DNA from 2 places in the Brevibacterium sp. FAM 27836 genome. Region 2 is predicted to be linked to the other one. Evidence: predicted binding sites of a transcription regulator. Region 2 holds the regulator's gene; the other holds the start of a gene.
The links. Region 2 encodes LexA, which represses DNA repair genes until DNA is damaged. Its sites were predicted from a motif close to TCGAACANNTGTTCGA; they were not measured.
Positions count from the first base shown of each region.

Region 1: a site for LexA is predicted at 12,624-12,639, ahead of ACSE4D_RS07925 (HNH endonuclease signature motif containing protein). Genes of this name have one in related genera too.

Region 1 covers NZ_CP195711.1:1,742,413-1,756,986, forward strand. The annotation lists gene ACSE4D_RS07875 (AbgT family transporter) at 1-374, shown strand, start outside; gene ACSE4D_RS07880 (DUF6230 family protein) at 660-1,274, shown strand; gene ACSE4D_RS07885 (DUF6114 domain-containing protein) at 1,274-1,909, shown strand; gene ACSE4D_RS07890 (hypothetical protein) at 1,906-2,781, shown strand; gene ACSE4D_RS07895 (alanine/glycine:cation symporter family protein) at 2,838-4,490, opposite strand; gene ACSE4D_RS07900 (type 1 glutamine amidotransferase) at 4,670-5,386, opposite strand; gene ACSE4D_RS07905 (DUF2871 domain-containing protein) at 5,426-5,878, opposite strand; gene ACSE4D_RS07910 (hypothetical protein) at 6,024-6,509, shown strand; gene ACSE4D_RS07915 (8-oxoguanine deaminase) at 6,537-7,988, opposite strand; gene ACSE4D_RS07920 (nucleobase:cation symporter-2 family protein) at 8,595-10,208, shown strand; gene ACSE4D_RS07925 (HNH endonuclease signature motif containing protein) at 10,264-12,483, opposite strand; gene ACSE4D_RS07930 (HAD family hydrolase) at 12,918-13,595, opposite strand; gene ACSE4D_RS07935 (M50 family metallopeptidase) at 13,689-14,438, opposite strand; gene ACSE4D_RS07940 (Gfo/Idh/MocA family protein) at 14,573-14,574, opposite strand, start outside.
Region 2 covers NZ_CP195711.1:3,402,072-3,416,645, reverse strand. The annotation lists gene hisH (imidazole glycerol phosphate synthase subunit HisH) at 1-444, opposite strand, end outside; gene ACSE4D_RS15320 (hypothetical protein) at 441-1,043, opposite strand; gene hisB (imidazoleglycerol-phosphate dehydratase HisB) at 1,040-1,636, opposite strand; gene ACSE4D_RS15310 (histidinol-phosphate transaminase) at 1,633-2,850, opposite strand; gene ACSE4D_RS15305 (LysM peptidoglycan-binding domain-containing protein) at 3,005-3,343, opposite strand; gene lexA (transcriptional repressor LexA) at 3,578-4,333, shown strand; gene ACSE4D_RS15295 (ATP-dependent DNA helicase) at 4,451-6,421, opposite strand; gene hflX (GTPase HflX) at 6,418-7,890, opposite strand; gene ACSE4D_RS15285 (class I SAM-dependent methyltransferase) at 8,020-8,634, shown strand; gene dapF (diaminopimelate epimerase) at 8,731-9,720, opposite strand; gene ACSE4D_RS15275 (PadR family transcriptional regulator) at 9,767-10,348, opposite strand; gene ligM (vanillate/3-O-methylgallate O-demethylase) at 10,422-11,825, opposite strand; gene ACSE4D_RS15265 (methylenetetrahydrofolate reductase) at 11,915-12,781, opposite strand; gene ACSE4D_RS15260 (MFS transporter) at 13,037-14,395, shown strand; gene miaA (tRNA (adenosine(37)-N6)-dimethylallyltransferase MiaA) at 14,519-14,574, opposite strand, start outside.

The DNA.
Region 1 (14,574 bases), 1.7 Mb from region 2:
CGACCTGGGTGGTCTTCGTCCTCGTTCTGCTCGTGCTCTCCGTCGTCAATGTGCTCATCACCTCCGGTTCGGCGATGTGGGCGATCATGGCCCCGGTCATCGTTCCGCTGCTCATGCTCCTCGAAGTTCCGCCGGAGACGAGCCAGGCGATCTTCCGCATCGCCGACTCCGGTTCGACGGCGATCACCCCGATGAGTCCCTACTTCATCCTCGCGCTGGGCTTCATGCAGAAGTATCAGAAGAAGGCCGGCATCGGCACGCTCGCCTCGCACACCCTGCCGCTGGCCGTGTGCATGACGATCACCTGGAGTCTCCTGTTCTTCCTGTGGTGGGGTCTGGGCATCCCGCTCGGTCCCGACGCCCCTGTGCGCTGACTCCATGTCCCCGTGCGCTGACTCGACTCCTCCGCCAGCGACATGACCAGGGTTTTCATGCCACACGGGCACCCGTCGCCGGTCGGCATCCGCACCCGCAGGCGGACTCCCGCGCGGCGACTGCATCGCGGACAGGTTCGCACGGCCCGCAGAAAGTCGCGAAAATTACAGATGTGAAACCTGTTGACGCACAAGTTTCGGGCACGATACTGTCCAGTAACACCCCGTGGTAACTTACGTCACAAAGTTCATGCCGGCGCAGGCGCCGGTGCCCTAGGAGGATCAATGAAGTTCCGCAATTCCGGCCTCGTCCGCAGGCTCGTCGCATCCCATGCCGGTCGCATCGCACTGGTTGCTGTCCCCACCGGCGTCGTGTCGGCCATGCTCATGGGCGGAGTCGCCCAGGGCGCCGTGCCCGTCTCATTCGCAGTCTCGGGCACACAGTTCAAGATCACCTCGTCGCAGCTCGAGGGCACCGGCTTCTCGCAGTACAGCGGCGTGGCCAAGGATGCCGACGGCGGCAAGCACCCGGTCGTCACCGCGAACATCAAGGACGCCACGCTCGAGAATCTCTGCCAGTCGGCAGCCGTCGACACCCCGATCGGCAAGGTGGGCGTGCTCATCAAGGCCGGCGGCAAGGGCACCCCCGCCTCGGCGAAGGACCTGCAGATCGGCATGACGGGACTCAAGGGCGACGCGGAATTCGAGAACATCCGCATCGGCGTCGATGCCTCTGATGTCAACACGAAGGCCAAGGGTTCGAAGGGCGACTTCGCTCAGGACGCGGACACGATCTCCATCAAGGACCTCAAGCAGGACTCGTGGAGCACGACCGCCTCGGTGTTCACCCTCAAAGACATGGCGCTGAAACTCACCGACGGATCGGAGACGTGCTCCTGATGAGGGAGACAACAGCCGACGGGCAGCCGACCGATGAACGGGAGGCAGCCGACCAGGACGCCACCGTGCAGAAGACGAGCCTGCTCGCGCTGTCCCGACGGAGTCGACGCGCCGGTGAGCAGAATGCCCACCTCGAATCCGATGTCGAGACGGCGGAATTCGCCGGTCCGGCATCGGAATCGAGGGCTGCTGACAGGAGCGAAGGAGCCGAGATGAGCGACGGCGCGAAGAAACGCCGCGGATTCAAGCAGTGGCGTCGGCAGCGGCCCTTCATCGGCGGCGTGCTGGCCGTGCTCGGAGGAATCGAGCTGTTCTTCTCAGGACAGCTGGATCTCGGGAACATGCAGATCCAGTTCGGCATCGAGGGACTCCAGGCGACGGTCATCCCGATCGCGATCGTGGTGCTCGCGCTCTTTGCGATCCTCAAGCCCACGCATCACGTGTTCTACGGGATCATCGCGCTCATCCTCTCCGTCTACTCGCTCATCGGGGTCAACCTCGGCGGGTACCTTCTGGGGATGCTGCTGTCGACCATCGGGGCGATCCTCGTCGTCGCCTGGATGGGACCGCGCGGACCGAAGCCCGGCCGGAGGGGAGACTCCGGAACCGCCGAGGAAGAAGGGGAGACTGCATGAGTGCGCCCAGCCGCCGAACGGCCGCCATACTGGCGGCAGCTGCCCTCGTCGTCCCCACCACCATCGGGGCCGGAACGATGACCGCCGCCCACTCGTCTCCGCTGTGCTCACTCGTGGGCACGTGCGATGACTCCGACGATTCCGCCAAGGACAAGACTCCCGCACCCGCGGGAACGATGTCTCCGGGCATGCCGCTGAAGCCGACGGATCCGCCGACCTCGGATCCCACGGTCCCCGCACCCACATCGCCGGGGCCGACGGACGAACCGAGCGAGGAGCCGTCGGATCCGGCCTCACCGGAGCCCACGGACCCCGGCGGTCTGGGTGTCGATGAGCCGGATGACGAACCGAGCGACGAACCGAGCGACGAGCCGAGCGACGAGCCGAGCGACGAGCCGACAGACGAGACCAACGGCGAGTTTCCGGATCATGCGAAGCAGGACGAGAAGGCACCGATCTTCACGGACACTCCGGCCGCCATGGGTTCGGAGGGACTGTCGTTCAAGGGACTCAAGGGCATCTCGTTCGTCTCGGTGCCCACCGCCGACGGCGGGAGCGTCGTGACGCTGAAGCTCCAGGCCGAGGAGATCAAAATCACCGGCTTCTCGCTCACAGTGCGCCCGCCGGAGGAGGACCACGGCCTGGTGACGAAGGCCGACACGATGACGCTCAAGGGCGATGTCTCGGTCTACATCGGTTCGATCACCGCGACGACGAAGGACGGGAAGTCACTGACCCTGGGCCCGGAGACGCCTCCGCCCATGGATGACGTCGAACCGGGCCTGCTGCGAGTGACGATGGGACTCGTCGGATCCACCGCCGATTCGATCGCCTACTCGAACACGGATCAGAAGCTCAAGCGCGCGGACTGACCTGCCTGACACCCAGCGGGGTGGGGCACGGTCGGTCAGGCCCGAAGGCCGCGGACTCAGTCCGCGGCCTTCTCGCGTTCCTGCTTCTTCCGACGCAGCGTATCGCGGACCTCACGCAGCTTGTCGCGCTTGCGTCTGCGTCCCGCCTCGGCGGCTCTGATCTGCTCCGGGGTCGGTTCGTGATCGCCCATCCCGACCTGCAGCTCCACGGGGGTGACCTCTCGGAGGACCCCCGCGTCGATCTTCGTGCGCAGCCGCAGGACCTCGAGGCGGAGGATGCGGGCCAGGAAGTAGATGCCGAGCAGGTTGGGGAAGGCCATGAGGAAGAAGATCGCGTCGGAGAAGGCGATGACCGAGTCCAGCGACATCGAGGCGCCGATGATGACGGCGACGATCCAGAAGATCTGATACGCCTTGTCGGCCTTCTTCGAGTTGCCGGTGAGGTACCCCAGGGCCTGCTGGCCGTAGTAGCCGTAGGCGAGGATCGTCGAGAACGCGAAGAGCACGACGGCGATGGTGAGCAGGATCGGGAACCAGCTCGACACCGTGCCGAAGGCCTCGGCCGTCAGGCCGATGCCGTCCTCGGTGCTTTCGCTGTAGAGACCGGTGGTGATGATCGCCAGCGAGGTCAGGGTGCAGATGATGACGGAGTCGATGAGCGGCTCCCACATCGCCACGAAGCCTTCGGTCGCCGGCTTCGTCGTCTTCGAGGCTGCGTGCGCCATACCGGCCGAACCGATGCCCGCGGCATTGGAGAACAGGGCCCGCTGGATGCCGACGATGGCGACGCCCACGGCGCCGCCTGCGACGCCGCTGGGGCTGAAGGCACCGGTGACCATGAGGCCGAAGGCGTGCGGGATCTGACCGGCGTTGAGGACGAGGATGACGATGACGGACACGAAGTAGAGGATCGCCATGAGCGGGGTCAGCTTCGAGGTCCACTGGCCGATCTTCTTGATCCCGCCGAGGATGACCAGGGCGGTGAGTGCGGCGATGATCGCTCCGATGAGCCAGAGTTTGTCGGCGAAGAAGCTCGAGTCGCCGCCGGTGGCCTGGACGAGGATCGCGGCAGCCTGGTTCGCCTGGAACAGGTTGCCGGCGCCGATGACGCCGAGCACAGCCGTCAGGGCATAGAACACGGCGAGGAACTTGCCGAGCTTGGGTCGGCCGATCTCGGCCATGCCTGCCCGCAGGTAGTACATGGGACCGCCGGAGACGCTGCCGTCGTCGTTGATCTGCCGGTACTTCACACCGAGGGTGGCTTCGGCCATCTTCACGGTCATCGCGAAGAAGCCGAAGATGATGATCCACAGGGCGGCACCGGGCCCGCCGATCGTGATCGCCACGGCCACACCGGCGATGTTGCCCAGTCCCACGGTGCCCGAGAGTTCGGTGGCCAGGGCCTGGAAGCTCGAGACCTCACCCGGGTCGGTCTTGCGGGTGAACCGGCCGCGGATAATGCCGATGGAGTAGCGCAGACCGGTGATCGGCTGGAAGCGCAGGTAGACGGTGAGGAAGACGGCGGCGGCCATGAGCCACACGACGATGAGCGGGATGCCGAGATCGCCGATCTCCAGCTCGAAGAATACGATGTTGCTGAAGGTCTGTGCCGCGGGCCCGAGGAAGGATTCGATGGCCTCATCGACTCCGGCGGCGTTGAGGTCCACCGCGGGGGCGGAATGGGCGAGATGTTCAGTTATGGAAGTCATACCTGCGGGCGCGAGATTGCGTTTCGTCCGGAGGGTTGGTCCGGGACCGGCACCCGTGATCAACCTAACAACCGAAGAGGAGACTGTCAGCTTTCGCCCAGGAAAAGCGGTCAGCTCACAGGGTTTTCACAATTCGCTTCTTCATGAAGATGGCAGGGCTTGCGCCGGACGACGCGGATTCAGGGTCGCTCAGCGGCGAGGAATGCGACGAACGAATGCGCCAGGGCCCGGCCGGTCTGTTTGAGTTCCTCGTCGTGGTCGGCGACCTCGGCGATGATCGAATCCTCGGTCTTCCCTGTCGGCAGCGCGAGATCCTCGCCGTCGAGCCAGCGGGTGATCTGACCGGCATCGGTCTCCGGGTGGAACTGCGTGCCCCAGGCGAATTCGCCGAGGCGGAAGGCTTGGACCGGGGCGTCCGATCCGGTGACGAGGAGTTCCGCACCGTCGGGCAGTGCCATCTCCTCCTGGTGGAAGAGCACGGCCGGCAACCGACTCTCGGACAGTGACCCGAACACGGGGTCCGATTTCCCCGCCGAGGTGGCCGCAAGTTCGTAGATCCCGATCTGCGGGTGCGCCCGCCGAGTGATGGGGGCACGACCGGCGACGGCGAGCATCTCCCCGCCGAGGCAGATGTTCAGACTCGGGAACTCCCCGCCGATCGAGCGCTCCAGCAGTCGCCTGACCTCGGGGAACCACGGGTTCTCAGCGTCTTCGAGCGGTCCGGCGGATCCGCCGAGGACGATGAGGGCATCGAAGGAGCCGACCGCGGGGATCACCTCGCCGAGGTACGGCCGGGTCACGACCACCTCGGCGCCGGCGTCTTCCAGCCACCGTCCGAAACGTTCGGGTCCGGTGCCGTGTTCGTGTTCGATGACGAGGATCCTCACAGTGCTCATGGCACCATTGTCACCCACTCAGCACGGGCGAGGATCGGCTCAGTTCGCGATCGCCGCCGTGTCTGCGTGTCCGATCGCGGCCGTGTCGGCGACGACCTTCTTGCGCAGAGAGAGGAAGAACAGGACGAGGCTGACGGACAGCGCGATGTGGCCGAGTCCCGCGATGCCGGCGATCATAGCGTTGGATTCTTCGCCGAGGACGGTCAGCGATCCGTGCCAGACCATCATGCCCGCGGTGAGCACGACGCCGATGTTGTAGGTGACGAAGAACCATGAGAAGAGCTTCGATCCCGACAGACCGAACACCTTGTCCAGGGCGAGGACGATGAGGAGGACGATGAACCCGAGTGTGAGCAGGTGAGTGTGGACGACGGCGAGCTGGGTGAACTCGCCTTCGGGGAAGTCGTTGGCCTTGGTGAACTCGCGGTAGAACAGTCCGGCGAGGACTCCGATGATCATGTACGTGAATGCTGCGTTGAATATCTTCTTCATGCTTCCACTTCATCAATTCGCGGGCGCGGTTTCCTGACCCGCAGGATTGAACTCGGAATCCAACTTTCGATTGATGTTTGTCCTCACACCCTCTCGACGCTCGAATCGGCGCATCGCAGGGCATCCGTCGGGTTAGCCTGAGCGCATGGCTATGGAGAACGTATTCTCGAAGATCGATCGCATCGCCGGAGGCAGCAAGGCGGGCATCGTCGTGGCGCCCGAGGGCCTCGAGCAGCCGAAGACGAAACGCGCCTTCTCCTGGATCACCTGGCTGCTCGCGTTCGAGCTCGCCCTCGGCTTCGGTGCCGTGGTCTATGCGATCATCATCGCCCGTGCCGGCGAGCCGGTGCCCTTCGCCGTGTGGATGCGCACCGTCGTCGTCCTCGGCATGACCGCGACGCTGTTCTACTTCTTCTGGCGAGCGACGAAGGGCCTCTACTGGGGCTATCAGCGGCTGCGCCTGTTCACGCAGATCTTCCCCGTCATCACCCTCGTCATGGCCGCGATCCCCGGCCTCTATCCGGTGTGGATGATCACCGAGCAGATCGTGTTCAGCCTCGTCATGATCGGCGTCGGCGACTTCCTCACCGGCGATCACCTGCGCGAGGTGTTCCGCAGACCCGAGGACTGATCGCCGAGGCGGCCGCCACCTGACAGATCAGCCCGCCACGAGGCGGTGCGCTTCCTGCCGATGTGCGGCGATGAGGGCCGCTTTGTCGAGTTCGACCCCGTCGGCGCCGATGGCGTTGCCGTCGATGACTCGCCACCGGCCGTCGACCATCACCCGGTCGGCCTTCTCCGCTCCGCAGAGGACGAGCGCGGGGATCGGGTCGTGAGATCCGGAGAACGCCAGCCCGTCGAGGCGGAACATCGCGAGATCGGCCCGCCTGCCCACCTCGATGGTCCCGATGTCTCCGCGACCGAGCGCAGCAGCCGAGCCCTTCGTCGCCCAGTCGAGGGCCCGGTCGCAGGTGACCGCCTCGGTGCCGTAGCGCAGACGTTGGACGTAGAGGGCCTGCCGGACTTCGCGGATGAGGTTCGAGGCATCGTTCGAGGCGGATCCGTCGACGCCGAGGCCGACGTTGACGCCGGCGTCTTCGAGTTCGACGGCGCGGGCGATGCCCGAGGCCAGGCGCATGTTCGAGGTCGGGCAGTGGGCGACGGAAGCCCCGGCGGCGCCGAGGCGGCGGATCTCCTCCTCGTCGAAGTGCACTCCGTGGGCCAGCCAGGCCCGATCGCCGAGCCAGCCCACGGATTCGAGGTAGTCGACGGTGCGCATGCCGAAGGTCTCGCGGCAGAAGTCCTCTTCGTCGATGGTCTCGGCCAGATGGGTGTGGAGGCGGACGTCGAGTTCGGCGGCCAGAGTCGCGGACTCGCGCATGAGTTCGGTGGTCACGGAGAACGGGGAGCAGGGGGCGAAGGCGATCTGGATCTGCGCTCCGTCGCCGCGTTCGTGGTAGCTCTCGACGAGGCGGCGGGAGTCGGCGAGGATCACCTCGGCGTCTTGGACGGTCTGCTGCGGCGGCAGTCCGCCGTCCTTCTCCCCCCGTGACATCGAGCCGCGGGTGAGCATGGCGCGCATGCCGAGCCTGCGGACGACGTCGACTTGGACGTCGATGGCGTCGTCCATGCCCGTCGGGAACAGGTAGTGGTGGTCGGCGGCGGTCGTGCATCCGGATTCGAGGAGCTCTGCCATGGCCACGGTCGTGGCGAGTTCGAGGGCGCGCGGGGTCAGCCGGGCCCACACCGGATAGAGGTTCTGCAGCCATCCGAAGAGGGGCAGATCCGCCACGGGCGCCCAGGCGCGGGTCAGCGTTTGGTAGAAGTGGTGGTGGGTGTTGATGAGCCCGGGTGTGATGACGTGTGCGGAGGCGTCGATGACCTCGCCGCGGAAGCCAGCCGCATCGCTGGGCTCACCACCGCTCGGCTCCCCACCGGCGGGCACGAGTTCGACGATGGTGCCCGTGGACCGGTCGATGACGATGCCGCGGGCCGCTCGATCAGGATCGACACCGGCACCGAGGTGGACGGCCAAGGGATCGCGCAGCCACAGTCGCGCTGTCGGGTCTCCGGTGTGGCCACCGGCGTTCGCGCGCTCGCTGCCTGTCATGTCGTGTGTCATATCGCCTGTCATGTCGTCGCCTTTCGGAGCTCGAAGCTCGGCCTGCGGTTCTCACTGCATGGCCCGTGATGAGTGACGACAACGCTGGGGGTCGACGCCACCAGCTCAGGTTTTCCGGCGTCTGCTGCTCCGCCGTCCGATGTCTCGGCCCTCCGATCTCTCGATCACTGGCCCGCAGATACCGATCTCACGGTTCATCTGCGCCGTCCGAACCCACGATCAGACGCATCAGCGCTGTGACCCGATCGTGCAGAGAGTCCGAACGACCCGGCTGTGCGGACCGTTCGACTCGCCTGTACGATGATCCGGAGCCACCGAACTGAGCGAACGATCAGTAGGTTGCCGTTTGACGAATACACCGACGAGCGAGACTCTAGCATGTGCCGCACGTCACGAAAACGTATTGCGCGTCGAATGGTATTCCTTTAGAGTTTTGCGATAAGGAAATCTTGTTTCGCACTTCGGAATTCTGAAACCGATTCCTCGGTCACAGTGGAGCTCCACACCGACCTTGCCGTCCAGAAACTGGAATACCAATCGGTTCGGCGCGGGGCGGAGCAGTAAGCGTTCGAGGACAACTCAACGGAGAGATAGATGTCGGTATCCCAACACTCACCTAAGAATGGCCGCGCATCGGCGGCCAAATCCCAGTCGCATCGTCCCGAGGACGAACGGCTTCCGGTCGGCAGCTCCTTCGCCTACGGCCTGCAGCATGTGCTGACCATGTACGGCGGAATCATCGCTGTTCCGCTCATCATCGGAAACGCCGCCGGCCTCGATGGCAACGGCATCAGCGTGCTCATCGCTTCGTGCCTGTTCATGGGCGGTCTGGCGACGATCCTGCAGTCGGTGGGCGTGCCCTTCTTCGGCTCCCAGCTGCCGCTGGTCCAGGGCGTTTCGTTCGCCGGTGTGGCCACGATGACGTCGATCCTCGCGGGTGGCGACGGTCTGCCCGCGGTGTTCGGTTCGGTCCTGGTCGCCTCGGTGATCGGCCTCGTCGTCGCACCCGCCTTCGCGCTCATCGTGAAGTTCTTCCCGCCGGTGGTGACCGGCACGGTCATCACGACGATCGGTCTGTCGCTCATGCCCGTGGCCGCGGGCTGGGCGATGGGCGGTGACGCGGAGGCCGCCGATTACGGCAGCATGCGCAATATCCTCATCGCAGTGGTCACCTTGGCCATCGTGCTCGTCCTCAGCCGCATCCCGGTGGCGATGGTCTCGCGCCTGTCGATCCTGTTGGCGATCGTTCTCGGCACCATCGGCTGCCTCATCTTCGGGTGGGCCGACTTCTCACACGTGCTCGATCGCGGAATCTTTGCCTTCCCGCAGCCTTTCGCGTTTGGTATGCCAACATTTTCGGCCGCCGCGATCATCTCGATGTTCATCGTCGTCATCGTCACGTTCGCCGAGACGACCGCGGATATCATCGCGGTCGGCGAGATCGTGCGGACCAAGGTCGACTCGAAGCGCATCGCCTCGGGTCTGCGTGCCGACATGCTGTCTTCGGCGGTGTCGCCGGTCTTCAACTCCTTCACTCAGTCGGCGTTCGCTCAGAATGTCGGGCTGGTGGCGATCACCGGTGTGAAGTCGCGTTTCGTGGTCACCGCCGGTGGTGCCATCCTCGTCATCCTCGGCCTGTTGCCGGTGATGGGCGGAGTTGTCGCGGCGGTGCCGACCCCGGTGCTCGGCGGCGCTGGCATCGTCCTCTTCGGCACGGTCGCCGCTTCAGGCATCCGCACTCTCGCGAAGGTCGATTATGAGGGCAACCTCAATATGATCATCGTCGCAGTGTCCCTGGCCTTCGGAATCATCCCGGTCGTCGAGCCCGATTTCTACACTTCCTTCCCCTCGTGGGTCGGCATCATCCTGCACTCGGGAATCTCCTCGGCGACGCTCATGGCGGTGCTGCTCAACCTCGTCTTCAACCACATCGGTGTGAAGTCGAAGGATCGAACGGATCGGTCGGTCTTCGTGGCGGGCACCGGACGGGTCATCCGCCAGGAGGAGCTGCAGCGGCTGATCGACAACGAGGCCATCCTCACCGAGGGCGACACCGTCAAGGACGGCAAGATCGTCGATTGCAACGGTGAAGAGATTCCGGTCGTCACCGATGCACAGCACGAGAAGGTCATCGAGGCGGCGAAGAAGGGCGAGGTCAAGACTCAGGATGACGTGCGTCGGCTGATCGAGGAGGAAGACAAGGGCTGATCCCTGTCCCTGCCAGAACCTCGGCGCGGGGTCGGTCGTAACAGCGCGGGGTGGGTCAGAACGGCGGCGGGTTCTCCGGATCCCAGCTCACGGTCCAGATCGACTCCTGCGCTTCCCGTGACCGGCGAGCCTTCGAACTTCGCCGGTCTCCGCCGGCGGTCGCCCCAGTGTCGGTCTCCGAAGCAGTGCCGGTCTCCGAGGTGTAACGCAGGACCGATCCCTCGCCGCCGTCCGTGCGGTCGGCCCACTCATCCCCTGCGCCCGTGCTGAGCGGGCTGTCCATACTGAGCGAGGTGTCCTTGCGCGAGGTGTCCGTGCCGGGCGGGGCGCCCGTGCGCGGGGTATCAGTGCTGGGCGGGGAACCTGTGCGCGCGGTGCAGGCAGAGTCAGCCTCGAACGGGGTGACCCTACCGCCACCCGCCCAGCCACCGAAGCCGGACAGGTCGTCGAAGTCGCACCGGTCCCCTGCTTCGGGGGCGGGCTCTTCGTCGACCGCCAGCCGGTCCGGCAATTGGTCATAGTTCTCCACCTGCCATGCGTGCTCGGCGTTGATCGGGTTATCCGGCGGGTGAATTGTCGTGACGACATCATGAGCGAAGGCATACTCCACGGCCCCAGCTGCGGTCGTGCGGATGGAGAACTTGCGGTCGGTCTTGAGCTGATGATGAGTCCGACACAGTGGGTGGAGATTGTCGAACGTCGTCTGGCCGCCTCGTACGGGATCGTCGTGGTCGAACGGGATGATGTGGTCGATTTCCGAGGTCTCGGCGCGACGGGTGCACCCCGGCACAGAACATGACTGCCACTTCCCGGTCAGCGGAGCGCGGACATCCGCCGGGATGTAGTAGCTCTTCGAGCGCGCGTCGATCGGGGTGCCGGTCGCCGGGTCGGTGAGTATCCGATGCCAGGTGGGACTGTCGCCGGCCAGAGCTTTCGCAGCATCGGCGGGCACGGGAGCACCGTCCGAAAACATTCCCGGAAGCCCCGAGCGGCCGACTGCGGTGAGATAGGGAACCGTCACCATCATCTTCGCCTGCTCACGCACCCATTGTCCGTGGGTGGGCATGGCGAGTTTGATGATCGACCTCACCTCGACGCCGGCTCCTGCCGATTCTTCGGCTTCCTGTGTGGCCGCCCGAGCTGCGCGGTCGACCGCGCCGGCCGAGATGGGGGCTTTGCGGTCGCCGGTCTCGATGGAGTCGAGAGCGACCTCTTTCGTGGAGGTCTCTCCGGTCGTTGTGTCATGAGCTGTCACGGCGATGACCATCTGCGGGGTCGCTCGCGTGGCGATGTCGAACATCAGGGCGGCGATGCTGTCCTGCTCGCCGACATCGATTCCGGACACATCCTGATCGGTGAACGCGGAGATGTTTCCGTTGCGGATGGCGCGCGCGAACGCCTCGATGCGCAGGAAGAAAGCCTGCAGTTCCACGGCAGGGCCCGACAGCATCACCGAAGCGGTTCCGTCGGCGTAGGTCGTGATGTCCACACGACGACGCCTCGCCGCGACTTCGAGACGATCCTCGACCGGAACGAGAGACGCTATCTTGAGGTTCAGGGACTTCCTGAAGGTTTCGATGGTGATGTCGGCGCGACGCTGTCCGAGGTAGGTGTCGAGACGCGGGACGTACTCGAACTCGACGTCCTTCACGGCCCGTGCCGCGACGAGCACATGCTCGATAGTGAACTCTCCGTTGAGGCAGCGGTCGAGGAACTTCGGCAGTCCGAAGACCAGAGTGAGAGCGTTCGTGATCTCGTTGTATGCACCCTCGATCGTCGCGCCGAGGACTGCAGTCAGTTCGGCGACTTCTTCTTTTGCGGCGAATTCGTGCGCCCACGAATTGAACGACCGGTAGAGCTGGAACTTCGGGAAATTCGGAAGCTGCTTCGGCGAGGCAGCCGCGGTGGGCTCGACTTCGGTCGCCTCAGCGTCGTCTGGCTCCGCACCGTCGCTCTCGACGTTTCCGGACCCAGCACTGTCGGACTCGACGTTGCCGACGGCGCTGGGATCGACGCCGTGCGCCTCAGCGTTGTCGGACTCGTCGCTTTCTGGCTCATCACCGTCGGGCTCGGAGGGTGCGTCTTTCGGCTCCCCGTCGCGGGCAGTGATGAAGCGGTCCACCGTCTCGGTGAAGGTGGCGTGGTGGTAGATCTCGCCCTCGGGAGCATAGCGGAGCCGATCGACGACCTCGGCGAGGAAGAGACCGGCGACGGCCTGGAGTTCTGCGATGCGTGCTCCGGTGCTCAGTCGTGCGATGCTCGCAACCACGGCCATGGGCGAGTCAGGGTCGACATCGAGGCGACGCGGTGATTCGGGGCCGACCAGCGGCGGAGGGGAAGACGGGGCCGTTAGGGAAGACGGCTCAATGGAGGAGCCATTGGAGCCTTCGATCGAAGGGTCACTCGAGGACTCGTTCGAAGAATCGTTTGAGGCAGGCTCAAGACCGTCGTTGCTCGGATCCTGGGGATCCTTCATCGGTCTCGCCGCCCTTCACGTCGATGTGAATGCCTTGGCTCTATTCTACTTCAGAACCAGATCAATGAATGTCACAATTCGATTACAAACCGAAGTGATCTATTTTTGATTGCTATTTGCAGACGTTTGTTCGAAGACAAACGGCGCTGAACCCGACACTTCTCGAAAGCGGACACGAGGCTCAGCCCTTGCCCCTTCAGCCGTTGGGTCATGCTCCTGCGGCGTCCTCGCGGCTACTCCAGGAGCAGGCCCGGCAGATCGCCCATCGTTGCGAACGTCTCGGCCGCTCCGACGGCCAGCAGCGTATCGACGCTGTGATGGACCGGCGAATCCGGGCAGAACCCGAGCACACGGGATCCTGCCGCAACACCGGCCATCACTCCGGTGGGCGAATCTTCGATCACGGCAGCCTCGGCGGGGTCGATGCCCAAGGATTCGGCAGCCGCGAGGTAGACGTCGGGGGACGGCTTCGAGTTCGGCTGCTCCATGCCGGAGAAGATCCGGCCGCCGAACGCATCGAAGAGTCCGACCTTCCGCAGCTGAAGTTCGATCTTCGGACGGTCTGCGCCCGATGCGCACGCGATCCTGTTCGGATAGGACTCAGCGAGGCGGTGCACCGTTTCCACGACTCCCGGGATCGCTTGGAGTGAGGCCTCGAGCCCCGCGTTGCGGCGCCGACGGAATTCAGTCATCCACTCATCGTCGATCCGGAATCCGGTGTGTTCCTCGATGATGTCGGCCTCGTCGCGGAGCATCTTCCCGACGAACCGGGCGATGCACTCCTCGGCGGTCAGCTGCCAGCCGAGTTCGACGAGCATGGCATGCAGAACACCGTTGGTGATGCTTTCGGAGTCGACGAGGACCCCATCGCAGTCGAAGAGAACGGCGGAGAATTTCGGGTGAGCTGCCATGGTTCGATTCTGCCATCCGCCACGGACATGAGAACACGGCCCCATGCCGCGCACATGGTCAACCGCAGCGACCCGAGCGACCGGTCCGTCAGGTCACAGCGACCCGATCGATACCGCCGTGTACAGAATGCGCGCGGAGGCGAGCGCGCACACGATGATGACCAGCGCGAACAGAGTCAGCCAGGCACCGGCCGGCAGTCGCGAATCCTGGGCGAGGATATAGGCATCGGACTGCTGCACGCGTCGGCGGCGGGTATGGACGCGGATGATCTTGACGAGGTCCCTGAGCGAACCGACCGTCAGCGCGGTGCCGAGCGCGGCGACGAAGACAGCGATCCATTCGAGCGGCAGGACTACGACGACGAGCTGGGCCGCGATCGCGGTGATCACGGCGATGATCGCACCCGCGAAGTTCCGGATGAAGAGGAGCGCCACGAGCAGAATCAACGCCCCCACCGACAGCGCCAGCGGGGCCCACCCGAAGACCGCCGAGGTGATGAGGACGAGACCGAGAACGCCCGGTGCCGGATATCCCCAGAACCCCGCCCAGGTGGCTGAGAAGCCGACTCGGCCGAAGGAGTTCATCTGCCCCGAATGATCGAAATTCAGCGAGATCCCCTTCACCACGCGTCCGGTGGTGAGGGCGGCAAATGCGTGGCCGAGTTCGTGGACGAAGGTGACGAAAAGACCGAAGAAGCGCCAGATGCCCGGGGTCAGCGTCACGAGGAGGGGCAGTCCGATGACGAGGACGAGCCCGACCACGTCGAGCTCGAGTCCGTCCTGGCGCCCGAATCCCGAGGTGATCGCGTCCCACCACGTCGCCGTTGCCTGCTTGAAGTCCATAGCGGCTCAGTCTACGAATCGAGCCTGTGCGACGTCCTCAGGTCTCACTCAACCGCGGTGACGTCCTCAGGTCTCACTCAACCGCAGTGATGGCCCGGGTTCAACCGCAGTGGCGGCCCGGGAACGAACGACCCTC
Region 2 (14,574 bases):
GGCATAGGAGTGGACGAAGTAGAAGCGCTCCTCGCGGATGCCGGCGAACATCTGCGAGTCCTCCGGCGCGGAGACCTGCGACCAGCCCATGTGAGGAACGACCGGGGCCTTGAGGCCGGTGACGGCTCCCGGCCACAGGCCGATGCCGTCGGTCTGCACGCCGTGTTCCTCGCCTCGGGCGAAGAACACCTGCAGGCCCACGCAGATGCCCAGCAGCGGACGGCCCTGTGCATGGCGGGTCCGGATGAGTTCGCCTCCCCCGACGTTCTGCAGTCCCGTCATGACGGCGGAGAAGGCACCGACGCCGGGGACGAGGAGACCATCGGAGTCGTTGATGACGTCGTGGTCGGCCGTCAGTGTCACCTCGGCGCCGGCGGCAGCGGCCGCGCGCACAGCGGAGCGGACGTTTCCGGCGCCGTAGTCGAGGACCGCGACCGTCGTCATCGCTTTGCGCCCTTGCTCAGCACCGACCAGATCCGCCACAGGGAGAATCCGAGGACGATGGCACCGAAGACGGCGACGACCCAGGCGACGGTGTTGCCGCCGAGGCCCAATGCGACGCCGAAGGCAGCGACGAGACCGGCGAGGACCGCGGCGACGATCCACAGCAGCGCGGTGCGGGCCACCGCGGCACGTCCCGGCGTCATGGTGGCGGCGCTGGCCTGCAGCTTCGTCATCGAACTCGTCGGGATATTGCCGTCGACGTCTTCGGCGGCGACGGTTTCGAGCAGGAGACCTTCGAGCACATCGGGCAGGTTCTTCAGAGCCAGCCCGGCGGGAACATCGGATTCGCGGTTGCCGTGACGGTAATGTCCGGCATCGATCTGCTCTTCACTGCGGACGAGGAGGAGGACCTCATGTTTGCCCGCGAGCTTCGAGATCGCGGCAGCCGCCTCGTTGCCGGCCTGCACATCGGTGTCGGCGAGGACGATTCCGGTGAACTCCCCGATCGGAACGATGGTGCCGTGGATGTTCGACAGCACGCAGGCTGCGGCCAGCTGCTGGGCGACCCCGAAGGGGGTCACGAGAACGGTCGTGCTCACAGGACTCCCTTGGTGCTGGGAACGGAATTGCTGCGGGGGTCTTCTTCCACGGCTTCGCGCAGGGCACGGGCGAAGGCCTTGAACTGGGCTTCGACGATGTGGTGCGGATCGCGACCGCGCACGAGGTCGAGGTGGACGGTCAGTCCGCCGTGGAAGGCGATGGATTCGAGCGAGTGGGAGGTCATCGAACCGGTGAAGTGACCGCCGATGAGGTGGTACTGCTGACCGTCGGGTTCGCCTGCGTGGACGAAGTAGGGGCGACCGGAGACGTCGACGACACACTGGGCCAGGGCTTCGTCGAGTGGAACCGCGGCGAAGCCGTAGCGACGGATGCCGATCTTGTCGCCGAGGGCTTCACGCAGAGTCTGGCCGAGCACGATCGACGTGTCTTCGACGGTGTGGTGGACATCGATATGGGTGTCGCCGGTGGCAGTCACGTCGAGGTCGATCATCGAGTGCTTCGCCAGGGCGGTGAGCATATGGTCGAAGAACGGCACGCTGGTCGAGATGTTCGAGGTGCCGGTGCCGTCGAGGTCGACGGACACGGACACCGTGGACTCGGAGGTGGTGCGTGAGTTCTGGGCCTGCCTCATGGTGTGCCTTTCGTCGGGGCGGAGGATGACGGAGCTGAGCCGGAGGGAGCCGCGCTGGGAGCCGTTGAGCTGGGCGGAGACGTCGGTCGTTCGGCGAGGATGTCCGGGGACTCGGCGAGGATCTCATCGATGGCGCGAAGGAACGCGTCGGTCTCATCCTCGGTGCCGGCGTTGACGCGGGCGTGGCCGGCGATGCCGATGTCGCGGATGAGCACGCCGCGGTCGAGCAGCTCCTGCCACAGTCGTGCCGGTGAGGAGATGTTGCCGAAGAGCACGAAGTTCGAATCGCTGTCGTGGACGGTGAAGCCGACTTCAGCGAGATGCTCCGACATGCGGTTGCGGGAGTCGATGAGCCGGTCGACGTTGCCGAGCAGCACGTCGGCGTGTTCGAGGGCGGTGCAGGCAAGGACCTGTGTGACCTCGGACAGGTGGTAGGGCAGACGGACAAGGCGGAGGGTGTCGATGAGTTCGGGGGCGGCGATGGCATAGCCCAAGCGCAGCCCGGCACAGGCGAAGGCCTTGCTCATGGTGCGGGACACGACGAGGCGCGGACGGCCGTCGAGCAGGGTCATCGCCGAGGATGCGGCCGGGCGGGAGAATTCCGCGTAGGCCTCATCGACGATGACGATGCCCGAACAGTTCTCGTAGGCGGCGTCGATGACGTCGAGGCCGATCGAGGTGCCTGTCGGGTTGTTCGGGGTGCAGAGGAAGACGATATCGGGGTCGACCCGTGCGACCTCGGCGGCGACGGTCTCAGCGTCGAGGGTGAAGTCGTCCCTGCGGTCGACGTGCCTCCATTCGGCTCCGGTCCCGGTCGTGATGAGCGGATGCATGGAGTAGGACGGGGTGAAGCCGAGGACGGTGCGGCCCGGGCCGCCGAAGGCCTGGACGATGTGGCTGAGGACTTCGTTCGAACCGTTGGCTGCCCAGATCATGCCGGGTTCGAGTGCGACTGTGTCTCCTGCGCGTTCGTTGACACCGTTGAGATAGGTGACGAGGTGTTCGCGCAGCGCAGTGAATTCCCGGTCCGGGTAGCGGTTGAGCCCGGAGAAGTGATTGTTGACGGCGGCACGCATGCTGTCGACGACGACGTCCGGGAGCGGATAGGCGTTCTCATTGACGTTGAGCTGGACCGGCACGTCGAGGTGCGGAGCCCCGTAGGGCTTGAGCCCGACGAGGTCGGCACGCACTGGCAAAGATTCGATGTTTCCCACGCGATCAGTCTACCGAGAGACTCCCACCGCTCCGGCGGCGGGTCGAGCCTCGAGATCCGACATCGGAGCTCCGGCCCGATGCGGCCGAAAGCAGCTCCCCGGCGACCTCGCACGTTGCCACGCTGCGCGGCTGCCGGTCTCACCCGGCCGGCCCTCAGCGGACGGGGACGTCGAGGGTCTGGCCAGGGTGGACGGTCGGAGTCGTCAGATGGTTGATGTCGACGATATCGGCCACGACATCGCGGGTATCGCGATCAAGTCCGAGGCTCGAGGCCACGGTCCACAGCGACTCGCCTTCACCGACGACGACCGCGTCGGCTTCGATGCCGATGCTCTCGGATTCCGGTTCGGCGACCGCTGCGGCCGAGAACGACTGGGTGGCGAGGAGGAGCGCTCCGCCGATGACGACGAGAGCAATGAGCAGGGTCCGGAGAAGGCGAACCGCCTGGCGTCCACGAGTGGTCAGGCGCAGCCCGGTGTTCTGTGCAGACATCGCATTACCTCTTTCATTCGTACGATTCCACCAGCAATCGGTAGAACGTCTGTTCTATTCAACATGCCAATCGAACAAATGTCCAGTCCAACTCGAACATCTATGCGACAATGAGAGGGAACCAGCGTTGTTGATTGATCTGTCAGAACCATCTCAGCCGGCACTGACACGAGAATCTTCGAAGCGGAGATCACGGCGTCCAGCGGCAGGGAATAGAACGAAGGGGAACGAGCAATGGTTCAGAACAAACGAGGCAGAGGCCGGCCTCGCAACGAAGATGTTGCCAGTGAGATCGCTGCCGCTCGCAGCGATGACGACGAGATTCAGATCCCTGAGGGTTCGACCGGCGAAGACGACTTCCGCCTCACCCCACGTCAGCGTCTCGTGCTCGAAACCATCGAACGCGCTGTCGTGACCAACGGCTACCCGCCGAGCATGCGCGAGATCGGCAAGGCCGCCGGACTCGCTTCGCTCTCGAGCGTGGCCCACCAGCTCTCCCAGCTCGAACGTCTCGGTTATGTCCGCCGCGATCCGAAGCGCCCGCGCGCCATCGAGGTCGTCAATCCGTTCGAAGAGGAAGAGGCGGAGCGGGCGAAGTTCGAAGAGCTTGCCAACAACACCGTGCAGGTGCCGGTCGTCGGACGGATCGCCGCCGGTGGCCCGATCCTCGCCGAACAGGAAGTCGATGACATCTTCTCGCTGCCGACGCAGGTCGTCGGCTCCGGTGAGATGTTCCTGCTCAAGGTCGTCGGCGATTCGATGATCGAAGCCGCCATCTGCCACGACGACTGGGTGGTCGTGCGCAAGCAGCACACCGCGGACAACGGCCAGATCGTTGCGGCGCTGCTCGACGGCGAGGCGACCGTGAAGACGCTCAAGCGCAAGGCGGGTGAGCAGTGGCTGATGCCGCAGAACGAGAACTATGAGCCGATCGACGGCACCTACGCCCAGATCATGGGGCTCGTCGTCGCTGTCATCCGCCGCCTCTGAGCACACTGCCGGCGGCCCCGGCACTCAACGCTCGAACACAGAACGCCTGCGACCGGATCGGTCGCAGGCGTTCTGCCATTCAGGCGGAGCGATCGGTCGTCGAGGCGCAGTGCCTAGTCATTCCGTTTCGGACTCGGCGAGGCGGGCCAGGCTCGTGCGCACGAGCTGAGCGTTCGTCGTCGGCCACATCCGCGGCATCGAGTTGACGAGGAAGCCGGAGTACCGGGCCGAACGCAGCCGCGAATCGAGCACGGCCACCACTCCCCTGTCCTTGGTCGAGCGGATGAGCCGACCCGCTCCCTGTGCCAGACGCAGCGCGGCATGTGTGGCGGAGACGGCCATGAAGCCGTTGACACCCCGCTGATCGGCATCCCGCGCGCGGGCCTGCATGAGCGGGTCGTCGGGGCGCGGGAACGGCAGCCGGTCGATGATGACCAGCCGGTTCGTCCGGCCCGGCACGTCGACTCCCTGCCAGAGTGACATGGTGCCGAACAGGCAGGTCTGGTCATCGGCGGTGAATTGGGAGACGAGTGCGGGCAGGCCGTCATCTCCTTGGAGCAGGATCGGAAAATCGAATTTCTCCCGCAGGTGTTCGGCTGCGGCATTGGCCGCCGCCCGAGAGGAGAACAGTCCCAGTGCCCCGCCGTTCGAGGCTCTGACGAGCTCTTCGAGTTCGGTGAGCGCTTCGTCGCTCAGGCCGCTGCGTCCGGGTTTGGGCAGGTGGGAGGCGACGTAGAGGATGCCCTGTCTGCCGTAGTCGAAGGGCGAGCCGACGTCGAGGCTGTCCCATTTCGGGGCGTCGGGGCCGAAGAGTCCCAAGGATGCGGCGACCGCGTCGAAGTTCCCGCCCAAGGACAGAGTCGCCGAGGTGGCCACGACGGTGGACTCTTCGAAGATGCCCGAGCGCATGGTCCCGGCCACACTCAGGGGTGCGACGACGAGGTTCGTCGTCTCCTTCTCCCGGAATGTCGACCGCGAGAGCCAGATGACGTCGTTCTTGCCCGGATCGCAGAAGCGTTCGGCGAGTTCGAAGATCTCCTGACACCGGGCCTTGGCCATCTGCCGGCCGGCATCGGCGTCTTCGGTCTTGCCTCCGATGTCGTTGATGATCTGTCGGGCGGAGTCGCGGATCTGCGTCAATGCCAGCCCGAGGGCTTCGCTCATATGGAGGATGAGTCCTTCGGGCACCGAGGACTGTGCGCGTTCGAGTGCCGCCGCAGCGGAGTCGAGAAGGGAGACGACCCCGTCCTGGACGGTGGTGTGTTTGCGCACCGAACTCGTCGCGGCCGAGAGCATGCTCGTGTTGATCTGCCCGGACAGGGCGTTGGTCACCCGGTCCTTGAGCTCGTGGGCCTCGTCGATGATGATGACATCGTGTTCGGGCAGCACGTTCGATTCGCCGAAGGCGTCGATGGCCAGCAGCGCATGGTTGGTCACGACGATGTCCGCCTCGGCGGCCTTGTTCCGGGCGATCTCAGCGAAGCATTCGGTGAACAGGGGGCAGTTCGATCCGAGGCAGTCGAAGGCGTTGACGGACACCTGCGACCAGGCGCGGTCGCTGACACCGGGCATGAGGTCATCACGGTCACCGGTGTCTGTGGTCTTCTCCCAGGTGCGGATCCTCTGGATCTCCTCGCCCAGGCCGGAGCGTTCGGCCGGTTTGCGTCCCGCCTCGGCGTCAGCACCGAGGTCGAAGAGCATTCCTTCGCCTTCGTCGGGGTACCCGCCGGAGAGCTTGTGCTTGCATACATAGTTCCGTCGGCCCTTGAGCAGAGCGGCCCTCGGCAGCGGGTCGAGGTCCTTCTTCACGGCTTTGAACAGACGCGGCAGGTCACGGTGGATGATCTGCGTCTGCAGCGCCAGGGTCGCTGTCGATACGACGACCTTCCCGCCGGTGCGATTGACGTATTCGGCCGCCGGCACGAGGTAGGCCAGGGACTTGCCCGTGCCGGTGCCGGCCTGCACGAGCAGGTGGATGCCTTTGTCGACCGCCGAGGCGACCGCTTGAGCCATATCCTGCTGACCCTGCCTGGGCGATCCGCCGATGGCCCCAACGGCGGATTCGAGGAGGTCGTCGACAGCCTTCACTCGTCGATGACCAGGTCCGGACGCTGGAACTCACGCAGCTCGTCGACGATTTCGGCCGGCACCTTCACCTGCAGGCTCGTGCCTTCGGACCCGTGGGATTCGTGTTCGACGGTGCCCAGGGCGTAGATCTTCGACACGAGGTCGCCGCGTTCATAGGGGACGAGCAGCGTCATGTCGATGTCCGGGGCGGGAAGCCGACTCTCGATGGCCTCGACGAGGGCGTCGATGCCTTCCCTCGTCACGGCCGAGACGAACTGCGCCTTCGGATATTCCGCGCGCAGACCGGTGATCACGGCCTCCTCGGCGAGATCGGACTTGTTGAACACGAGGAGTTCGGGGATGTCCCCGGTCTCGACGTCTTTGAGGACTTCGCGCACGGCGTGGATCTGCCCGTGCGGGTCCGGGTGGGAGGCGTCGACGACGTGGAGGAGCAGATCCGAACCGGCGGCCTCCTCGAGCGTCGAGCGGAAGGCTTCGACGAGCTGGTGGGGCAGGTTGCGGACGAAACCGACGGTGTCGGTGTAGGTGAAGACGATGCCGTCGGCGGTCTTCGCCTGTCGGACGGTCGGGTCGAGGGTGGCGAACAGCGCGTTCTGCACCATCACCTCGGCATCGGTGAGCCGGTTGAGCAGGGAGGACTTGCCCGCGTTCGTGTATCCGACGATCGCGGCCGAGGGCACATGGTGGCGGGCGCGGTTCTTCCGCTTCGTCTCCCGTGACGGGGCCATTGCGGCGATCTCACGGCGCAGTTTGGACATGCGGGTGCGGATGCGGCGGCGGTCGAGTTCGATCTTCGTCTCACCGGGTCCGCGGGAGCCGATTCCGGCACCGCCGGCGACACGACCGCCGGCCTGCCGGGACAGCGACTCGCCCCAACCGCGCAGGCGCGGCAGGAGGTATTCGAGTTGGGCGAGTTCGACCTGGGCCTTGCCTTCACGGGATTTCGCATGCTGGGCGAAGATGTCGAGGATGAGGGCGACACGGTCGACGACCTTGACCTTGATGACGTCCTCGAGGCCGCGACGCTGGCTGGGGGCGAGCTCGGAGTCGATGATCACGGTGTCGGCGCCGACGGAGGCGACGATCTCGGCGAGTTCGTTCGCCTTGCCTTTGCCGAGGTAGGTGCCGGGGTCCGGTTTGTCACGGCGTTGGATGAGCGCGTCGAGGACGTCCGAACCGGCGGTTTCGGCCAGCGCCGCGAGCTCACGGATCGAGTTCTCGGCTTCGGCCTGAGTGGTGTTCCAGATGCCGGCGAGCACGACGCGTTCGAGTCGGACCTGGCGGTATTCGACCTCGGTGATGTCTTCGAGTTCGGTGGAGAGTCCGGCCACACGGGTGAGTGCGGCACGCTCGGCGAGGTCGAACTGGTCGTCCTCGCGGGTGGTGTCGTGATCGTCCAGGGCCTGGGCGCCTCGGGAGAGCACACGGTCGAGCATCGCGTTGCGACGCTCCTTGTCTTCAGACGTCATTCATTCCTTTGTTCTCTGCCGCCCGCACGGTACTGATCGTGTGGGCGTGGTCCTGCTGCGCACCGACGGTGGCGCATCGCACCGACGATGGTGTCCATCAATTCTCCCACAGCCGTCTAGACTGAAGTGGTGTCAGAGCACTATTTCACCGAATCTCCGAGCAGTGAGGCCAAGACCCGCGAACTGCGCCTCGAATTGGCCGGCCGCGAGGTCACCGTCGAAACCGTATCAGGCACGTTCTCACCGACTCGCCTCGATCTCGGCACCGCCGTGCTGCTGCGGCATCTGCCCGAACCGCCGACCGGTGATGTCCTCGACCTCGGCTGCGGGTGGGGGCCGATCGCCCTGCACACCGCATTGGAGGCCAAGGACGCCGAGGTGGCCCTGCGAGTGTGGGCACTCGACGTGAACTCCCGGTCCCTGGAGACGACAGCGGCGAACGCGCGCCGGCTCGGACTCGATTCGATTGCTCCCGTCACCGCCGAGCAGATCCCCGCGGACCTCCAGTTCTCCGCCATCCGGTCCAATCCCCCGATCCGCATCGGCAAGGCCGCCCTCCACGAACTGCTTGAGACCTGGCTGCCGCGACTGGCGCCGGGCGGTCGGGCCGATCTCGTCGTGTCGAAGAACCTCGGGGCCGATTCCCTGCAGAAATGGATCGCGCAGATGCTCGGGGACGGGTTCACGATCGAACGCACGGGTTCGTCGAAGGGCTTTCGCGTCCTCACCGTCCACCGCGGCTGAGTCTTCGGTTCGACACGTCATTCCGCGCCGAGGCTGAGGTCTTCCCTCGCCGAGGTCGGGCTCGGCTGCGCGTACGAAGTGCGGTCCGCTCGCGCCTCAGCTGATGGTGCCGCTGGCGACGAGGGTCGCGGGGCCCGCGAGGCTGACACGTCCGCTCGTGCCCTCGGGGTTCGGGTCGATCTCGATGCGCAGCTGTCCGCCGGGCACGTCGACGCGCCACTGCAGCGGCGAGGTCTCCCCCGCCCAGTGGTGGGCGGCGATCGCTGCGGCGCATGCGCCGGTGCCGCAGGAGCGGGTCTCGCCGACTCCGCGTTCGAACACCCGCATGCGCAGTGCGCCCTCTCCTCCGGCAACGTCGGAGCGAGCGGGCTCCATGACGATGTATTCGACGTTCGAACCGTCCGCGGGCACCGGGTCGAGGACCGGGGCGTCACGCAGATCGGCGGCAGAGAGTTCGGAGTGTTCGGCCAGCGCGACGACCGTATGCGGATTGCCGGTGGACACGCGCAGTCCGGGTCGAGCGACTTCGACGCCGCCGGTGGTCACGAGCACCGAGCTCGACGGGTCGAGTGACCAGTCGCCCATGTCGATCGTGTACCAGGCGTCGCTGGCCGAGCCGGGTCCCGACGCTCCCGTGCCGACGACGTCGTCGCCGGTCTGGACGCCGAGTGCCGGGTTGAGGGTGGTGCGCACGGTTTTGATTCCGTCGCGGGTGCCGACGAGGATGTCGCGGGTATCGGCCGGAACGCGACCGCTGGTCACGAGCACGTGGGCGAAGACACGCACACCGTTGCCGCACATCTCGGACAGGCTGCCGTCGTTGTTGTAGTAGTCCATGAACCATTCGGCGCCGGCTGCGGCCTGCTCGGCTGCGCCGGGGATGCCGCTGGCGGCGGACCGGACGATGCGGATGATGCCGTCGGCGCCGAGCCCGGCTCGCCGGTCGGCCAGTGTGGCCACGGTTTCCGGATGCATCTCGAGTTCGCTGTCATCGTCGGACAGCAGGACGAAGTCATTCTGCGTGCCGTGTCCCTTGAGGAAGGAGACATCGGTCCAGGCGGCGAACGGGGTATCCGGAGTGCTCATGGCACCATCCTATCGGTGGACCTCGGCGGCTCGATACAGTCTCCGATCAGGGACCGAATCTCTTCGCCAGCTCGAGGCCCCTCTGCGCCCACGCGATCTCGGTTCGTGCCTTCTCGGCCAGTCCTTCATAGGCGAATCGCTTGAACGCGATCGTCTTCTCGCGGTCTTCGGGGCGGGTCACTTCCAGTCGCCGCTGGAGCATAGGTGTGGTCAGTGTGTCGATCTTGTCGATCTCGTCTTCCCAACACTTCAGTTCAGAAGTCCAATGGGCGATGTGATCGTTGAGGAAGGCTGTTCGGGTCTCATGATCGGCTGATTCCAGATACGCGGCTTTGAGATGCGCAGCGTCACGCGTGCGCTGATACTTCAGCGGAGTGCGCATCCATTCGGCGAAGTTGTCCTCACCGGCATCCGTGACGTGATACACCCGCCGGGTGGCCACGCTCCCCCGGGTCTGCTCTTCGGGCTCGACGAGTCCTTCCTTGGCCATCTTCCTCAGCTCGGGATAGATCTGCGAGTCCGGAGCGTGCCAGACGTATCCGACGGACTGCGAGAACTGCTTCTGCAGCTCGTAGCCGGACATGGGTGCTATCCGCAGGAGCACGAGGAGGGCACTGCGTAGGCTCATAGGTCTGAATCTCCCTGTAGTCGAACGCATTGAGGGCCCGAACCGAAGTCCGGGCCCTCTCAGGATAGCGGTGTCAGTTCGTGTAGCCGGTCCGCCAACCGCCCTTATACGTCTGACGTGCGACCGTCGAATACGGGACCGGGCTGACAACAGCACGAACCTCGGTCTGCTCGTGCGGCTCGACCGATGCCTTCGAGGTGCCTCCGTTCGGCTCGCCCCACACGACCTTGAGCTCCGCGCCTTCGGGAACTTCTGGATCGATCACGGCCAGTGACAGTCCGCGACGTTCGTTGGCCGAGTATCCGGTGAACATCGAGAAGCCGACTGTGTTGCCCTCGGCGTCGATGACCGAGTCGTAGTTCGCCGAACCGTAGTTCGCCAGCGGCAGATCGAAGTACTTGTAGTTCGGACCGTCGACATTGAGCGGCGAGGACAGCACCTGGCCGAGGTCGTCGGCGTCCCAGGCGAGGGTGACCTTCCGACGCTGCTTCGCCGGATCCATCTTCTCCAGGGCGCTGCGGCCGATGAAGTCGTGGTCGAACTTGACGAAGGAGCCATAGCCGAGCTCCCACGGGGTCAGGTAGTAGTCTTCGATGTTCTCCGAGACGAACGATCCGGCCAGCGTTCCTGTCGCTTCGTAGCTGTCGACACCGAGCCATTCGCGGAAACCGCGCTCTTCCTCGCCGGTGTAGATCGCCGGCAGCGGCGAAGGGATCCAGCCGGATTCGAGGGTGTTCGACGGGTAGGCGCGAGCCCCGACCGGCAGGAGGCCGAACTCGGCTCCCGCCTCGACGATGGCATCGCGGATCAGGTGGTGGTCTTCGTAGGGGCCCCAGACCTCGAGGCCCGGAGCGCCGGCCATTCCGTGCCGCAGCGTGCGGACCTGCTTGCCGGCGATCGACATCGTCGACATGTTGAAGAAGCCGAGCTTCTCGAGCGGGCCGCCGTTGAGCTTCTCAATGATGCTCCACGCGTTCGGACCCTGAATCTGGAATCGGCAGTACTGCCGTGAGACCGCGTCGCCATACGGGCGCGAGGGCGAACGACGATCGATCTCGATGTCGAGGTTCGAGTAGCCGCCGGTCTCGCCGTGGTAGAGCAGCCAGTTCGACGCCGGGGCGCGTCCGACGTAGACGTACTCGTCTTCGGCCTCGTGGAAGAGGATGCCGTCGCCGATGACATGGCCCGAGGCCGTCGTCGGAACGTACTGCTTGGCCTTGTTCACCGCGAACTTCGCCGTTGAGTTGATGGCGGTGTCGGAGATGAGCTTGATGGCGTCGGAGCCGCGCAGGAACACGTTGTCCATGTGATGTGATTGGTCGTAGAGGACTGCGGTCTCCCGCCATGCCCGCTGTTCCTTGATCCAGTTGCTGAAGTCAGCGGGGACGACCGGATAGATGTATGACCCGATCTGGGAATTGCGGAGCAGGTCGACCGGGTTCGTGGTCTCGAGGAGCTGCTGGAGATTGTCGGTCATGGGATGTGAACCTCTCTGTTCTGATTCTTGCTGATGGTCGCGTTCTTGCTGGTGGTCGCTGACAGCACTTCTCGTTCGGCGTGGGCCCCCTAGAGTCCGGGCGAGAAGTCGCTGACCCATTGGGCCGTGTTGAGCAGGCCGCCGAAGGTGTAGAAGTGCACCTTGATGTTGCTCCTGTGCGGGCCGTCGTTCCTGCTCGGGTCGTCGATTTCGCCTGCCAGCTCGGTGAGGAACCTGTCGGGGCCTGCCGTGCCGAGAAGATTGGTGAGGGAGAATCCGTACTTCTTGACGATCGAGGCGCTTGTCCCGACCCCGAATCGGCCCGCATATCCGAGCAGCCGCTTGATTCCGGCTGGGCCGGGCGTTCCGATGCGGATGAGGGAGTCGATTCCGTGCTCCCGGGTCTCCCGGATCCACGTACAGACCCGGTCGGCATCGAAGGCGAACTGGGTGAGGACCACACGGTCCAGCCCTTGGGCTTTCAGGGACTGGGTCTTTGCCTCCATATGAGACCACAGGTCGTTCGTTGCGATATCGGGGTGACCTTCCGGGTATCCGGCGATGCCGACCTCGGTCACGCCGTAGTTCGGCAGAATTCCGGTATCGATGACCGACAGCGAATCGGCGTAGGGTCCTTCCGGTTCCTTCGGGTCTCCGGCGACGACGAATACGCGCTCCGAAGCCCCCACCTGCTGAAGTTCGCCGAGGAAGTCTTCAAGCTCAGCTGGCGATTTCAGTCTGCGCGCGGAGATGTGCGGAACCGGAACGAAGCCCAGCTCGCGGACCACCTTCGCAGCGTTGACTCGCATCGCGAGCTCCTCGTTGCCGAGGAAGGTGACGTTGACGCGAGTGCCTGGTGGTATGGCAGGAGCCGCTTCACGCAGCTTCTCGACGTCCTTGCCCGTCATTTCGAGTGAGTAGTCGTCAACGAGCTGAGTTCCGGTTGCTGTGACCACGAGGCCGCCTTTCACGAACACTTCAATGGGTTCCGTGAGTCACTATACGCATAGGTATTTGCCTCAGTCCATAGGTACTTTGCGCATCGCCTCCCCGGAGTGAGCCCTGGCCGCGAACCATTGCCCTGCGGCTCGGGCGATGCTAGCGTGACTGGCATCTCATTTTCACTATCATCATAGGGACTCTGTATAGGGAAGTCGCATCGGGGCGACGTTCCTGCTCTTCACCAGACCTCACAATGACGGAGACTTCTCGTGGATCTACGCACTCGCATCGACAACTCGCCGATGTCCTTCTACCAATGGCTGATCGTCGCGATCTGCACACTTCTCAACGCCTTGGACGGCTATGACGTCCTGGCCATCTCCTTCTCCTCCAATCAGGTGACCGAAGAATTCGGACTTACCGGGACTGCTCTCGGACTCGTCATGAGCGCGGCGCTCTTCGGCATGGCCGTCGGAGCCCTGGTGCTCGGCCCGGTGGCAGACCGAATCGGGCGCAGGAACATGATCGTGATCGCCATCATCATCAATGCGATCGGTCTCTTCATGTCCGCAACCGCAACCTCGGCGAATCAGCTCGGTCTGTGGCGGATCGTCACCGGCTTGGGCATCGGAGGCATTCTGGTTGCCACCAACGTCATCTCAGCCGAATACTCCTCACGCAAGCGTCGCGGCCTGGTCATCAGCATCTATGCAGCGGGGTACGGAATCGGTGCGGCGATCGGCGGATCCGTGATGGTCGCGCTCATCGCGAGCTCCGGCTGGCGATCGGTGTTCGTCCTCGGCGGTGCGCTGGCCGTCTTCTCACTCCTGCTGGTCATCTTCTTGGTACCGGAGTCCCCGTCGTTCCTCTACAACAGGAAGCCGCACAATTCGCAGGCCAAGCTCGAAGTCATCGCCCGCAGGCTCGGTTTCGACGAGCCCGTCGATATCGATGCCAGGCCGGCCGCATCTGCTGGAGGAGCGGACTCCGGGACGGGAATCATGGCTCTGTTCAATCGCCAGAACCGCCGCGTCACCTTCGTCGTCTGGACGACGTTCTTCATCATCATGTTCGGGTTCTACTTCGTGAATTCGTGGACTCCACGGCTCATGCACGAAACCGGTCTGACAGACACCCTGTCGATGATCGTCACCGTCGGTCTCACCTTGGGCGGGGCCATCGGTTCTGTGGTCTTCGGCCTCTTCACCTCACGCTGGTCCACGCGAACCGTACTCATGACGTTCTCGGTGGTGGCTGCCGTGCTCATGGCGATCTTCATTTTCATGGCGCAGTGGATCGCAGTCGTCGTGGTCTTCGGTGTGCTTGTCGGCATGTCGATCAACGGCTGCATCGCCGGACTCTACGTGCTGACGCCGCAATCGTACCCGTCGACGCTGCGGTCGACGGGCGCAGGATGGGGCATCGGAATCGGGCGATTCGGCGCCATCATCGCTCCGACGGCCACCGGTGCCCTGCTCGACGGAGGATGGAGTCCGCAGCTGATCTATGTGTTCGTCGGAGCGGTGCTGCTCCTGGCATCGCTTGTGCTCATGGGGATGCGCGGCATCGACGTCGAAGCGAACAAGCGACCGCAGACCGAGAACCGGGCACATGCGGGAGCGGAGTGACGAGCCGAGCAGAGGCCGGAGCGAAGTGGCGAGCCGAGCACATGCCGGAGCGAAGTGGCGAGCCGGACAGAGGCCGGAGCGAAGTGGCGTACCGTCAGTCGAACCTGCGTCGGCGGACGCCGATCAGGGCTCAGTGAGCACCTTGAGCGCTGCTGCCAGGTTCTGTTCGGTGTCGGCGG